DNA from 3 places in the Streptococcus dentalis genome. Region 1 is predicted to be linked to each of the others. Evidence: predicted binding sites of a transcription regulator. Region 1 holds the regulator's gene; each other region holds the start of a gene.
What was found. The regulator Rex, encoded in region 1, represses fermentation and respiration genes when NADH is low (regulators of the CRP and FNR family bind a similar motif). The targets are predictions, from matches to a motif close to TTGTGAANTANTTCACAA.
Positions count from the first base shown of each region.

Region 1 (4,733 bases):
TACCGCTTTGGAACACCATGCGGTTCTAGAACCCATCGAATATCTTGTAGAACGTTTCGGATTTGAAGTTACGATCGTCCAACCAAGAGATGGACGCATTCAGTCTAGTGATATCAAGGCTGCACTTAGACCGGATACTATTCTTGTCTCTACCATGTTTGCCAATAATGAGACAGGCGATCTGTTACCGATTAAAGAAATCGGAGAACTCTTAAAAGATCATCCAGCTGCCTTTCACGTTGATGCTGTCCAAGCAATTGGAAAGGTCCCTGTCTATCCCGAAGAGTTGGGAATTGATTTTCTCAGTGCTTCTGCCCACAAATTCCATGGCCCTAAGGGAGTCGGCTTCCTTTATGCGGCCGTCAAAGATTTTGATAATCTCTTACATGGTGGGGATCAGGAAAGTAAGATGAGAGCCAGCACGGAAAATCTCATTTCAATTGTCGGGATGGCAACCGCGCTTCAGCAAGCTACACTTCATCAAGAAGAAAATTTCAACCAGGTTCAAAAACTCGGCCAAGAACTAGTCAATGGTTTAGCAGCCTACGACTACTACGTAAATGCGAATGATGATCATCTTCCATTTGTTTGGAACCTTGGCTTTCCGGGTGTCCAAAATGATGTATTATTGATGCGACTCGATCTTGCTGGAATTTCTGTCTCTACAGGTTCTGCTTGTACCGCAGGTACCATTCAACCCAGCCATGTCCTTGAGGCGCTCTATGGAAAAGATAGCTCACGCCTAAAAGAATCCCTTCGAATTAGTTTTTCAGAACTCAATACCATAGAGGAGGTTCAAGACTTCCTCACAAAACTTAAAGAAATTTTATCATAGGAGAACAATATGACTTTTGAAACTAGTATCACATTGAAAGACTGCAAATATACCTATAGTCTTCACCCAAATATTAAAAAATATACCTTACGTGACAATACATTTGCTGTTACAAAAGTTGGAAATTACGAGTTGAATCGTTTGCTCGAAGCTGTTCCAAATAGCGGTGAAGGTTTCCTGCTTAAAATTATCTTCAACAAAGACCTCACTGGTTTTAAAATCAATATTACAGATAAGTCAGGTCTTCGCCTGGTTAATATCTTTAAAAATCCAGAAAATGACATTATCCAACAAAAATTCTATTTCTTAATGGATAGTCTCGTTGAAAGAGAAATTTTCAACAAAACAGAGGTTTAATATGGTAACCCTAACTTATATCGACGCGTACCAAGTAGAACGAACGACTACTTATCCCGACCTTGCAGCCTGCATCTTAGCTTTTTCAGGCTGTGTAACCTTACCTGACTCTTACTCAATCGTTTCCATTGAATACAAGGGTGAAAAGCTCCCCTATACGGGGCGTGTCGATGGACTCTATGCTTTTTTGAAAAAATTAGAACAAGCTAAAAACTAAGCTGATGATGATGGAACTCTCCCATCACCATCAGCTTTTTAGTTAGACAAATATATTTTTGAAAAATCGGTCTACATAGTTGATTTTTTCACAATCTTCCTATACAATAAGAGGGAAAGGTTGTGATATTGTGAAACATGATAAAAATACTCCAATTCCACGCGCAACAGCAAAACGCTTATCGCTCTACTACCGCATTTTTAAACGCTTTAACTCTGAAAAAATAGAGCGCGTCAATTCCAAGCAAATTGCGGATGCAATTGGGATTGACTCTGCTACCGTTCGCCGAGATTTTTCTTATTTTGGTGAATTAGGAAGACGGGGATTTGGTTATGACGTAAAAAAACTGATGAACTTCTTTGCGGATCTCTTAAATGATAATGCCATTACCAATGTCGCTATTGTGGGGATCGGAAATATGGGAAGTGCGCTTCTCAACTATCGCTTCCATGAACGCAATAAGATGAAAATTGTCATGGCGTTTGATCTTGACGATCATGAACTGATCAATACCAAAAGTAAGGACGGAATTCCCATTTACGGTATTTCCTCTATTAAAGAAAAGCTCAAACAAGAAGGCATTCAAACAGCCATCCTAACTGTTCCAAGCGTCAAGGCTCAAGAAGTGGCTAGCCTTTTGGTAGACGCTGGGGTCAAAGGGATTCTCAGCTTCTCACCAGTGCATCTGACAGTTCCTAAAGATGTCGTCGTCCAATATGTCGACCTCACCAGTGAATTGCAAACACTCCTTTATTTCATGCGAAAAAACGAAGAATAAAGACTTATACTTTAACAACAAAAAGGTTGGAACCAGAGGATTCCAACCTTTTTTAAACTAAATAATCTGTTTCTTCTCGATAACTATAGTAATTTTCTTCAGATACAATCAAGTGATCCAATAGGGTTAAACCCATCACTTCACAGGCCTCTAAGACTCGATGCGTTACTTCATCATCGTTTTTACTGGGAAATACGGCACCAGATGGATGATTGTGAGCCAAGATGATGGACGTCGCCATGTGTTTTAGTGCATAATGTAGGATTTCACGTGGCTCCGCAATACTTCGATTCACTGTTCCAATAAAAATGGTCTGTTGATGAATAATTTCATTCTGCGTATTCAAATAAAGGGCAACCAGGTGCTCCTGTTTCTTATGGCCGATTTCCTGTTGAATTTTATGGGCCAATTTCTGACTACTCATGATTTGTTCAGAACTCATCAATTCGTCTTTATGAATCCTTCGTCCAAACTCAATCACAGCTTGAAGTTCGATGGCCTTCACCCGGCCAATACCAGAGATTTCCTGTAGCTCCTCTAGGGTTAATTGACTTAACTCCTTTAAACTATTAACCGAACTCAAAAGACCTTGTGCAATCTCATAAACGCTTTTTTGCTTATTGCCTGTTCGCAAGAGAATGGATAACAATTCCTGATGACTCAGCTTATCCACCCCTTCAGAAACCAAACGTTCCCTAGGAAGCAAAGACGGTTCAATAAATGATATGTCGTACATAATTTCCTCCTCACTTATTAATTCGTAATAAATAGAGAAAACGACGACCTTTCATTATTTGCAGGCAATTTCTTGCTTCAAATCATCTAACACTAATACTTCATCTTTATTAAAGCGGATCTGATAACCTGTTTGAACTTGTTCAAGCTCCTTTAAAAACTGTTGAATTTCACAGCGAATCAGGTACTCCTGACTCTGAGGAATGGCCTCTAAAGCTTGGTAAACCTGTTCTACTTCGTAGATTCCTTTCGTAATTAATCCATTTCGTGGAAAATCATTTACTAAGAGATTATAGAAATGATGCAAGAGATGATAAATTCGCTCTTTTGTCACTATCCTACCTCCTTATCATACTCTTTCTCCTCTATTATATACTGAATTTCCCTCAATATTATGACAAGTTCCTTACATAATATTACCAATCTCTTACAATTTTACAAGAATTTCTCCTAGTTTCCTACATAGAAAAAGCCCAGACATTTCTGTCTCGGACTTTATTTTCTTAAAGTTGCATTTGATTATAAGACTTGCTGAATGAATCCAGGATGTCTTTTGGAGCCTTGTCATAGTCAACAGAGGTTTCCAAATTCCCTTTTACAATCGTACGGTAAGTCGCTGCAGCATCCTCACAGGTCACCAAAGTGATCTCATTAACGCCTTCACGATCTTGAATAACATCTACACGGTCTGGAGTCACTGTCTCAACTGACGAGATGACATAAGTATAGACTTTCTCTTTGTCCGTGATGTAGATCTTCATACCAGCCTTGGCTTTCTCTAATGGTGAAAACAACATGGCATTTGCACCAGTTAAGCCAAATACATGGTGACTGGCGAGAGAATAATTGCCTTGCCCCATAACTTGGTTTTCCTTCATGGTCCCTGCCCCATAGTAGAGGGCTACGTTTTCTAGTCCCTTAAAAATCGGAAGATTCATGTTCAATTCAGGAATCGAAATTCCCCCAATCACAGGAAGTTTCTGAGCCTTCCATTGGGCATTGATCACAGCTTCCGTCGAGAGTGACTTAACATGTTGGAAATCAAAGCTCGTTTTCACTTTTTTATTCTTATCAATGGTGTTTTTATCGACCTTGCTAACCTGGTATTGGTTGGTATGCCAAACCATAATCATATTTCGGATCGGAGCATTGAAAATTAAGAGAAGCGAGAGAATAATCAAAAGTGTTGCAACGATGTTGATAAGAGTATTGCGTAAACTCTTTTTCTTTTTTCTTCTGCGTGACATACTGTCCCCTTATCTATTCGTTTTCTTCCACTACTTCTTCATCTTTATCATCAGGCTGGACTGTTGTAAAGGTCACAATTTTCGCATCCTGATCCAGTCTCATAACTTTCACACCCTGAGTTGAACGACCCGTTTGAGAGATATTCCCAACATTTGTGCGAATCATGACTCCTGTATCGGTAATAATCATCAGATCTTCATCCCCTTTAACAGTTAAAAGACCAGCTAACGGACCATTTTTCTCTGTAATATTGGCTGTCTTGATTCCTTTACCACCACGGCCTTTGGTTGGGTATTCGCTAGCCATTGTACGCTTACCATACCCTTTTTCAGTGATGATCAATACTTCATCTTGATCCGTAACGACACTAGCTCCAACAACCTTGTCTCCTTCACGGAGATTCACACCACGTACACCTGTGGCAGAACGTCCCATATTTCGGACTACAGCCTCATTAAAGCGGACAGAATAACCATACTTGGTACCGATAATAACATCAGTGTTGCCATCTGTAAGGAAGACATTGATTAATTCATCCTCATCGCGCAGATTCAGCGCTTTCA
Region 1 covers NZ_CP139418.1:1,462,835-1,467,567, forward strand. The annotation lists gene SM121_RS07115 (cysteine desulfurase family protein) at 1-835, shown strand, start outside; gene SM121_RS07120 (DUF1831 domain-containing protein) at 845-1,192, shown strand; gene SM121_RS07125 (DUF4649 family protein) at 1,194-1,409, shown strand; gene SM121_RS07130 (redox-sensing transcriptional repressor Rex) at 1,540-2,187, shown strand; gene radC (RadC family protein) at 2,240-2,923, opposite strand; gene SM121_RS07140 (hypothetical protein) at 2,978-3,256, opposite strand; gene SM121_RS07145 (class A sortase) at 3,426-4,169, opposite strand; gene gyrA (DNA gyrase subunit A) at 4,183-4,733, opposite strand, start outside.

Region 2 (4,733 bases), 870 kb from region 1:
CAAAATGCGCATTAAATGGTTTTCGCTAGTCCGCGTCACAGGACTCTTATTGGTATTGCTCTACCATTTCTTCCAGAAGTCCTTTCCTGGAGGTTTCATTGGAGTAGATATTTTCTTCACCTTCTCAGGATTCTTGATTACAGCGCTCTTGATTGATGAATTTGCGCGTAAGCAAGGAATCGACTACCTGGCTTTCTTGAAGCGACGTTTTTATAGGATTGTACCGCCACTTGTCTTTATGGTTTTGATCGTGATGCCCTTTACCTTTATGGTCCAACGTGACTATGTGGCTGGTATTGGGACCCAGATTGCGGCGGTCTTTGGTTTTGTGACTAATTTCTTTGAGATGGCAACGGGTGGTAGTTACGAAAGTAACTTCATTCCGCATCTCTTCCTTCATACGTGGAGCTTGGCCCTAGAAGTGCATTATTATGTGCTCTGGGCACTTTTGGCGTGGTTCTTAGCTAAGCGGGCTAAGACGGTTGGACAATACCGAGGTATGCTCTTTTTCGCATCCAGCGGGCTCTTTCTCTTTACCTTCTTGTCTATGTTCATCCGCGCCTTTCTGACAGCTAATTTCTCTACCATCTATTTCTCTAGTTTCACTCACATCTTCCCCTTCTTTGCGGGATCGTGTCTAGCAACGGTGACAGGGATTGCTGATGTCAGCCCGAACTTTACAAAGCTGGTGCAGTCGTGGAGCATGAAAAAGACCTTATCGGTCTTGGGGGGAAGCTTTGCCTTCTTATTTGTACTCAGCCTTTTCTTACCATTTGATAGCTTGTGGACCTATCTATTCGGCTTTCTAGCAGCGACAATCGCAGCTGGTGCCATGATTCTTTCGGCCCGCATTCTCCATGAGAAGACTCCGAATAAAAAAGAGCCGGTCATCCTCAATTTTCTTGCGGATACCAGTTATGGCGTTTATCTTTTCCACTGGCCTTTCTTTATCATCTTCTCTCAACATTTGGGAAATATGATGGCAGCATTTGTGACGACGATTGTTTCCTTGATTTTAACGGCTCTCTCCTTCTATATTTTGGAGCCAACCATTGCAGGTAAGGAGCCTCGTGTCTTTGGCATGAAGATGGATCTCAGCTTTTTGACCAAGCCGATCTTTTACCTCATGATTCCTCTGGCTCTCTTGATGATCGGGATCTCTGCCTTTGCACCAACCGTCGGAGCTTTTGATGAGAGTTTGGTAGTGAGTGGGCTCAATCAAGCAGATAGCAAAATGCAAGTCACACGGACGCAGGTGGAGAATGCTACTGCAACAGACTATAATGTCTCAAATGGTGTGACCATGATCGGTGATTCGGTTAACTTGCGAGCGCAGGACTACTTGACTAAAGCCATTCCTGGTATCCAGATCGATGCAGTGGTGAGCCGTCAGTTGGAAAATGGAATGAAGGTCTTTGAGACCGATATCTCCAATAAAGTTCTCCTAAAAAATGTGGTCATTGCCCTAGGAACCAATACCGTGAGCAACTACAAAGAGTTGCTGGATCAGTATGTTGAAAAACTTCCAAAAGGCCGTCGCTTGATCCTTGTGACACCATATGATGGTCGCTATGCCAACGATCAGTCCAGTGAATCGGTTCAAACTCGTCTTTATGAGTTGGAACTAGCCAAGAAATACGACTTCATCACGATTGCGGACTGGTACCAAGTAGCAATTGAAAATCCAAATATTTGGGTGGGAACAGACTCTGTTCACTTCAATATGGAAACCAATGGTGGAGAACTCTATGCTCAAACCGTCAAAGAAGCCCTTGATAAGGCTGAAAAAGGTCCAGTCAAGAAGTAAAAACGCTTCTCTGAAACTGAAACAAAACAAATTCTAACAAAATAAAACAAAAAGCAACTTTTTACTTGTAAAAAGCTGCTTTTTTTAGTAAGATTAAGAAAACGCTTACAAAAATAAATTGAAAACATCTTTTTGTGAAGAAAAAAATTTTTTAATTATTTTTTCACAATTTTGCTAGATAATTGCTTTCACAGCAATAGAATTGATGAAACTTTCACAAACTTCAAAAAATTCTTTGTGAAAGTTGCTTGGAAGTGTTTACAAAAATCTCAAAATAGAGTACAATTATATTGTGAAATAATTAACAAATAGAAATTTCTTACACTATTCTTGAAAATTTCCGAAAACATGAAAAAGTTCTAGAAAAGGATAAGGGTTTCAAACATTGGAGGAAAGCATCAAATGGCTGATAAAAAAACTCTCTCACCTGAAGAAAAGAAACTCGCTGCTGAAAAACACGTAGACGAGTTGGTGCAAAAAGCGCTAGTGGCGCTTGAAGAAATGCGCAAATTGAACCAGGAGCAAGTCGACTACATTGTAGCGAAAGCATCTGTAGCTGCTCTTGACGCACACGGTGAGCTCGCTCTTCATGCTTATGAAGAAACTGGTCGTGGAGTCTTTGAAGACAAGGCGACGAAGAACTTGTTCGCTTGTGAACACGTTGTAAACAACATGCGTCACACCAAGACAGTTGGTGTCATTTCAGAAGATGACGTCACTGGTTTGACCCTGATTGCGGAGCCAGTCGGAGTTGTCTGTGGGATCACTCCTACAACCAACCCTACTTCAACAGCAATCTTTAAAGCATTGATTTCCTTGAAGACACGGAACCCTATCGTCTTTGCCTTCCACCCATCTGCTCAAGAATCATCTGCTCATGCGGCACGAATCGTACGCGATGCAGCAATTGCAGCTGGAGCACCTGAGAACTGTGTGCAATGGATTACCCAACCTTCTATGGAAGCAACCAGTGCCCTTATGAACCATGAAGGGGTTGCTACGATCCTTGCGACCGGTGGTAACGCCATGGTAAAAGCTGCTTATTCTTGTGGAAAACCAGCTCTTGGGGTTGGTGCCGGAAACGTTCCTGCTTACGTTGAAAAATCAGCCAATATCCGCCAAGCAGCACACGATATCGTCATGTCTAAATCATTTGACAACGGTATGGTCTGTGCATCTGAACAAGCGGTTATCATCGATAAAGAAATCTACGATGAGTTTGTTGAAGAATTCAAATCTTACCACACTTACTTTGTCAACAAAAAAGAAAAAGCCCTTCTTGAAGAGTTCTGCTTCGGTGTAAAAGCCAACAGCAAGAACTGTGCGGGTGCGAAATTGAATGCGGACATCGTTGGGAAACCAGCAACATGGATCGCTGAACAAGCTGGTTTCTCTGTTCCAGAAGGAACCAATATCCTTGCGGCAGAATGTAAAGAAGTTGGCGAAAAAGAACCGTTGACTCGTGAAAAATTGTCACCAGTCATCGCTGTTTTGAAATCTGAAAGCCGTGAAGACGGAATTAACAAAGCTCGCCAAATGGTTGAATTCAACGGTCTTGGTCACTCAGCAGCCATCCATACTGCTGATGAAGAATTGACCAAAGAATTTGGTAAAGCAGTTAAAGCCATTCGTGTGATCTGCAACTCTCCTTCGACTTTCGGTGGTATCGGGGATGTTTACAATGCCTTCTTGCCATCATTGACACTTGGATGTGGTTCTTACGGACGTAACTCTGTTGGGGACAACGTTAGTGCTATCAACCTCTTGAATATCAAAAAAGTCGGACGCCGGAGAAATAACATGCAATGGATGAAACTTCCTTCAAAAACATACTTTGAACGTGATTCAATTGAATACCTACAAAAATGTCGTGACGTTGAACGTGTCATGATCGTTACAGACCACGCTATGGTAGAGCTTGGTTTCCTTGATCGTATCATCGAACAGCTTGACCTTCGTCGCAACAAGGTGGTTTACCAAATCTTTGCAGACGTAGAACCAGATCCAGATATCACAACTGTTGAACGTGGTACAGAGATCATGCGTGCTTTCAAACCAGATACCATCATTGCTCTCGGTGGTGGATCACCAATGGATGCGGCCAAAGTTATGTGGCTCTTCTACGAACAACCAGAAGTGGACTTCCGTGACTTGGTTCAAAAATTCATGGATATCCGTAAACGTGCCTTCAAGTTCCCATTGCTTGGTAAGAAGACCAAATTTATTGCGATCCCAACAACATCTGGTACAGGATCTGAAGTAACACCATTTGCCGTTATCTCTGATAAAGCCAACAACCGTAAATACCCAATCGCAGACTACTCATTGACTCCAACAGTTGCCATCGTAGACCCTGCCTTGGTATTGACAGTTCCTGGATCTGTTGCAGCAGACACTGGTATGGACGTCTTGACGCACGCGACAGAAGCTTACGTATCACAAATGGCTAGCGACTTCACAGATGGTCTTGCTCTTCAAGCTATTAAACTTGTCTTTGAAAACTTGGAAAGCTCAGTCAAGAATGCGGACTTCCATTCACGCGAAAAGATGCACAATGCGTCAACGATCGCAGGTATGGCCTTCGCCAATGCCTTCCTCGGTATTTCTCACTCAATGGCCCACAAGATCGGTGCGCAATTCCACACCATCCACGGACGGACCAATGCGATCTTGCTTCCATACGTTATCCGCTACAACGGTACACGCCCAGCCAAGACAGCTACATGGCCTAAGTACAACTACTACCGTGCAGATGAAAAATACCAAGATATCGCTCGTATGCTAGGACTTCCATGCTCTACTCCAGAAGAAGCCGTTGAAGCTTACGCAAAAGCTGTATACGAACTCGGTGAACGCTGTGGTATCGAAATGAACTTCAAAGCACAAGGAATCGATGAAAAAGAATGGAAGAAACATTCTCGTGAAT
Region 2 covers NZ_CP139418.1:357,920-362,652, reverse strand. The annotation lists gene SM121_RS01840 (MORN repeat-containing protein) at 1-15, shown strand, start outside; gene SM121_RS01835 (acyltransferase family protein) at 5-1,807, shown strand; gene adhE (bifunctional acetaldehyde-CoA/alcohol dehydrogenase) at 2,210-4,733, shown strand, end outside.
Region 2: adhE (bifunctional acetaldehyde-CoA/alcohol dehydrogenase) is a predicted target of Rex. The motif match lies at 2,098-2,115, and genes of this name have one in related genera.

Region 3 (4,733 bases), 110 kb from region 1:
AAGACTTTCTTGGCCCAAACCTTAGCACGTAGCTTGAATGTCCCATTTGCCATTGCAGATGCAACAGCCTTGACAGAAGCTGGTTATGTGGGTGAAGACGTTGAAAATATTCTCTTGAAACTTCTTCAGGCAGCTGATTTCAACATCGAACGTGCTGAACGAGGCATTATTTATGTCGATGAAATTGATAAGATTGCTAAGAAAAGTGAAAATGTCTCTATCACACGTGACGTTTCTGGTGAAGGGGTACAACAAGCCCTCTTGAAGATCATCGAAGGAACCGTCGCTAGTGTCCCACCTCAAGGGGGACGTAAACATCCTCAACAAGAAATGATCCAAGTGGATACCAAGAATATTCTCTTCATCGTAGGTGGAGCTTTTGACGGGATCGAAGAAATTGTTAAGCAACGTCTCGGTGAAAAAGTCATCGGTTTCGGTAAGAACAATAAAGCCATTGATGAATCAAGCTCTTACATGCAAGAAATCGTGGCAGAAGATATTCAAAAATTCGGGATTATCCCAGAATTGATCGGACGTCTTCCAGTCTTTGCTGCTCTTGAGCAATTGACAGTTGACGACCTTGTCCGTATCTTGAAAGAGCCACGCAATGCCTTGGTAAAACAATACCAAACCTTGCTCTCTTATGATAATGTTGAATTGGAATTCGATGATGAAGCTCTTCAAGAGATTGCCAATAAAGCTATCGAAAGAAAAACAGGAGCTCGTGGACTTCGCTCCATTATCGAAGAAACGATGATGGATGTCATGTTTGAAATTCCAAGTCAAGAAGATGTCAAACTTGTTCGAATTACAAAAGAAGCTGTAGATGGAACTGAAAAACCAATTCTCGAAACAGCCTAGAAAGATAAAATATGGAAATTAACACACATAATGCGGATATCCTCTTAAGCGCTGCAAATAAGAGTCATTATCCTCAAGATGAGATTCCAGAAGTTGCACTTGCCGGTCGATCCAATGTCGGCAAGTCTTCTTTTATTAATACTCTCTTAAATCGAAAAAACCTGGCCAGAACATCTGGCAAACCAGGAAAAACTCAATTGCTCAATTTCTTCAATATTGATGATAAACTCCGCTTGGTAGACGTACCTGGTTATGGCTATGCACGTGTCTCTAAAAAAGAACGCGAGAAGTGGGGACGGATGATTGAAGAATACCTCACCAGCCGTGAGAACTTAAAAGCAGTCGTTAGCCTAGTCGATTTTCGTCATGAACCTTCTGCAGATGATGTCCAGATGTATGAATTCTTAAAGTACTACGAAATTCCAGTGATCTTGGTAGCAACTAAGGCAGATAAGATTCCGCGTGGAAAATGGAACAAACATGAATCGATCATCAAGAAAAAACTAGATTTTGATCCTGCTGACACCTTTATCGTCTTTTCTTCTGTAACTAGGGAAGGATTAGAGAAGTCATGGGATGCTATTTTAGAAAATGCGTTTTACGAAATAAATTGAAATGACATGAAAATGTCATTTTTGTTTTGGATTTATCTCGCAATTGTAATACAAGTGTAATATAAGTGTCTTTGTTTTCTTCTATTTATATGGTATAATCTCTATAAAGATAAAAGATGATAAAAAATTAATTGGAGATAAATTGTATTATGAAAAAGAAAATACGGAATAAAACGAAATTATTTGGTTTGTTCGTTTCTGTATTAGCAGCGGGGACATTTGCCGCTGCTATGAGCGAGCACATCACATCAGTTGGTGCTAATGATGGAACTTACCAAGCTTATTCAGACCCTACTGAAGCTTTCATCTCACAAATTGGTGAGTCAGCTCGTCAGCTCGGTCAAGCGAACGACCTTTATGCTTCCGTTATGATCGCACAAGCTATCCTTGAAAGTGGATCAGGTCAGTCTGGCTTGTCTTCTTATCCGCATTACAACCTTTTCGGTATTAAAGGAAGTTATGCTGGTCAATCCGCAGTGATGCAAACTTGGGAGGATGACGGTGCTGGAAATGCCTATACGATTAATGACGCTTTTCGTTCTTACCCATCTTACTATGAATCATTGCAAGACTACGTAGCAGTATTGAAACAAGGACATTTTGCAGGTGCATGGAAGAGCAACACCTCTAGTTACCAAGATGCAACAGCAGCTTTGACAGGTGTTTATGCGACAGACACAAGCTACTATGCAAAACTTAATAACATCATTGAAACTTATAATTTGACTCAATACGATTCACCAAATGTTCAAGGTGGTATTACAGGTTCAGTATACAATCCATATCGCCAACAGTTCACTTCACAAGAAATCTTGAATTTGGATATCGCTTGGGCGAACCGTTTAAATTATTAAAACTAAAGCAGGCAGATGCCTGTTTTTTTGTTGTTTTTTAGCAAATTATGATATTCGATATAAAACGTATATGCTGAAAATTTAAGAATTTTTCCTGAAAACCTTTTCAAACTTTTCTCTCTATGATATAATGATTTTATTCACAAACATTATATAAGGAGAATAGTATGTCTGAATCTAATTTTATTCAAAAAGTTGGAGCGGCGTGTAATAAGAAGGAAGATCTCTATCAGAAATCTAAAACTCGCTATGCTGTACGTTCTATTTTTGCTGGAGGATTTCTTACTTTAAGTACGGCGGTCGGAGCAGTTGCCGCAGACTTATTAAATACCTTTGTACCTGGATCTGGTCGTTTTCTATTTCCATTCATCTTTGCCTGGGGCTTGGTTTACCTCTTATTCTTAAATGCGGAATTAACCACCTCAAATATGATGTATTTGACGGCGGGGACCTATCTAAAGAAAATTCATTGGAAGAAAGCGCTGGAAATTCTTCTTTATTGTACCTTCTTTAATTTAATTGGTGCTTTAATCGTGGCTTTTCTTTTCAATCAGACAACAGCCTTTGCTCATGTCGATCCAAAAGGATTCCTAGCTACTGTGGCAGAAAATAAACTCCAACGCAGCAATCAAGTGGTTTTCTTTGAAGGAATTATTGCCAATATCTTCGTCAATATTGCTATTCTTTCTTATCTATATTTCAAAGATGAAACAGCCAAGGTGCTCTTAGCACTCTCTGCTATTTATATGTTTGTCTTTATGACCAATGAACACTTGGCTGCAAACTTTGCTTCTTTCTCATTATTGAGCTTTAATTCAGTTTCTAGCCAATTGCCACATTTTGAGTTTTTAAATATTTTACGTCATTATAGCGTGACCTTCTTTGCCAACTGGGTAGGAGGAGGAGTTCTAATGGGACTAGCCTATGCTTGGTTGAATAATATCAAGAGTCTCTACAACGATTAAAAAATATAAAAAAAGTTTGCAAAAGTACTTGCATTCTTTTTTTATATATGATAAACTAATCTACGGTTTGAAAAAACTGCCTAAGACAGTAGGGGAGCTCGACTCATAAAGATCCTACCGAGGACAAAACGTATCAATTAAAAGAAGCGTATTGTACTTTCGTGTCTAGGTTTGGGCGCGTTTTTCTTTTGGAAAAATTCCCCAAGCAAAATAATTACGGAGGTGAACACACTAATGAGTGAAGCAATTATTGCTAAAAAAGCGGAACTTGTTGACGTGGTAGCTGAAAAAATGAAAGCTGCTGCATCAATCGTCGTTGTAGATTCTCGCGGTTTGACAGTTGAGCAAGATACAGTTCTCCGTCGCAACCTTCGCGGAAGCGAAGTTGAGTTTAAAGTTATCAAAAACTCAATCTTGCGTCGTGCAGCTGAAAAAGCTGGTCTTGAAGATCTTGCATCTGTATTCGTTGGACCTTCTGCAGTAGCATTTTCTAACGAAGATGTTATCGCACCTGCGAAAATCTTGAACGATTTTGCAAAAGACGCTGAAGCACTTGAAATCAAAGGTGGTGCAATCGAAGGCGCTGTCGCATCTAAAGAAGAGATTCTTGCACTTGCAACTCTTCCAAACCGCGAAGGACTTCTTTCTATGCTCCTTTCTGTACTTCAAGCGCCAGTGCGCAACGTTGCTCTTGCAGTCAAAGCGGTTGCAGACAACAAAGAAGACGCAGCTTAATCTTAAGCTACGCAGCGTAGCCTAGCTACAAAAAAAATAAAAACATAAAATTAAAACTTATTTGGAGGAAATAACAATGGCATTGAACATTGAAAACATTATTGCTGAAATTAAAGAAGCTTCAATCCTTGAATTGAACGACCTTGTAAAAGCTATCGAAGAAGAATTTGGTGTAACTGCAGCTGCTCCTGTAGCTGTTGCTGCAGCTGGTGCTGCTGATGCAGGTGCTGCTAAAGATTCATTCGATATCGAATTGACATCTGCAGGCGACAAGAAAGTCGGCGTTATCAAAGTTGTACGTGAAATCACTGGTCTTGGTCTTAAAGAAGCTAAAGAACTTGTTGATGGTGCACCTGGTGTTATCAAAGAAGGTGTTGCTGCAGCTGAAGCTGAAGAAATCAAAGGTAAATTGGAAGAAACTGGAGCTTCAGTTACTCTTAAATAATCGAGTTTCCAATCAAAATGAAAACCGAGGTTTAGGCCTCGGTTTTTTTGTGCATTCTTTCTTTCGTGACTTTTACAAGCCCTGTATCATCAAATATTTCATTGAGATACGACAAGATTGTTGCTATAATAGGGTTATTCGATGAAATAAGGAGAAGGTATGAAAAATTTTAAACAGATTCTTTTGGCTTTAGTTGCTGTTTTTGCAGCAGTCCTTTTGGTAGCCTGTGGTCCAAAAAGTGATAATGGGACTTATGTAT
Region 3 covers NZ_CP139418.1:1,357,014-1,361,746, forward strand. The annotation lists gene clpX (ATP-dependent Clp protease ATP-binding subunit ClpX) at 1-861, shown strand, start outside; gene yihA (ribosome biogenesis GTP-binding protein YihA/YsxC) at 873-1,475, shown strand; gene SM121_RS06615 (glucosaminidase domain-containing protein) at 1,625-2,329, shown strand; gene SM121_RS06620 (formate/nitrite transporter family protein) at 2,497-3,294, shown strand; ribosomal protein L10 leader region at 3,356-3,490, shown strand; gene rplJ (50S ribosomal protein L10) at 3,529-4,029, shown strand; gene rplL (50S ribosomal protein L7/L12) at 4,106-4,474, shown strand; gene SM121_RS06635 (hypothetical protein) at 4,634-4,733, shown strand, end outside.
Region 3: SM121_RS06620 (formate/nitrite transporter family protein) is a predicted target of Rex. The motif match lies at 2,458-2,475, and genes of this name have one in related genera.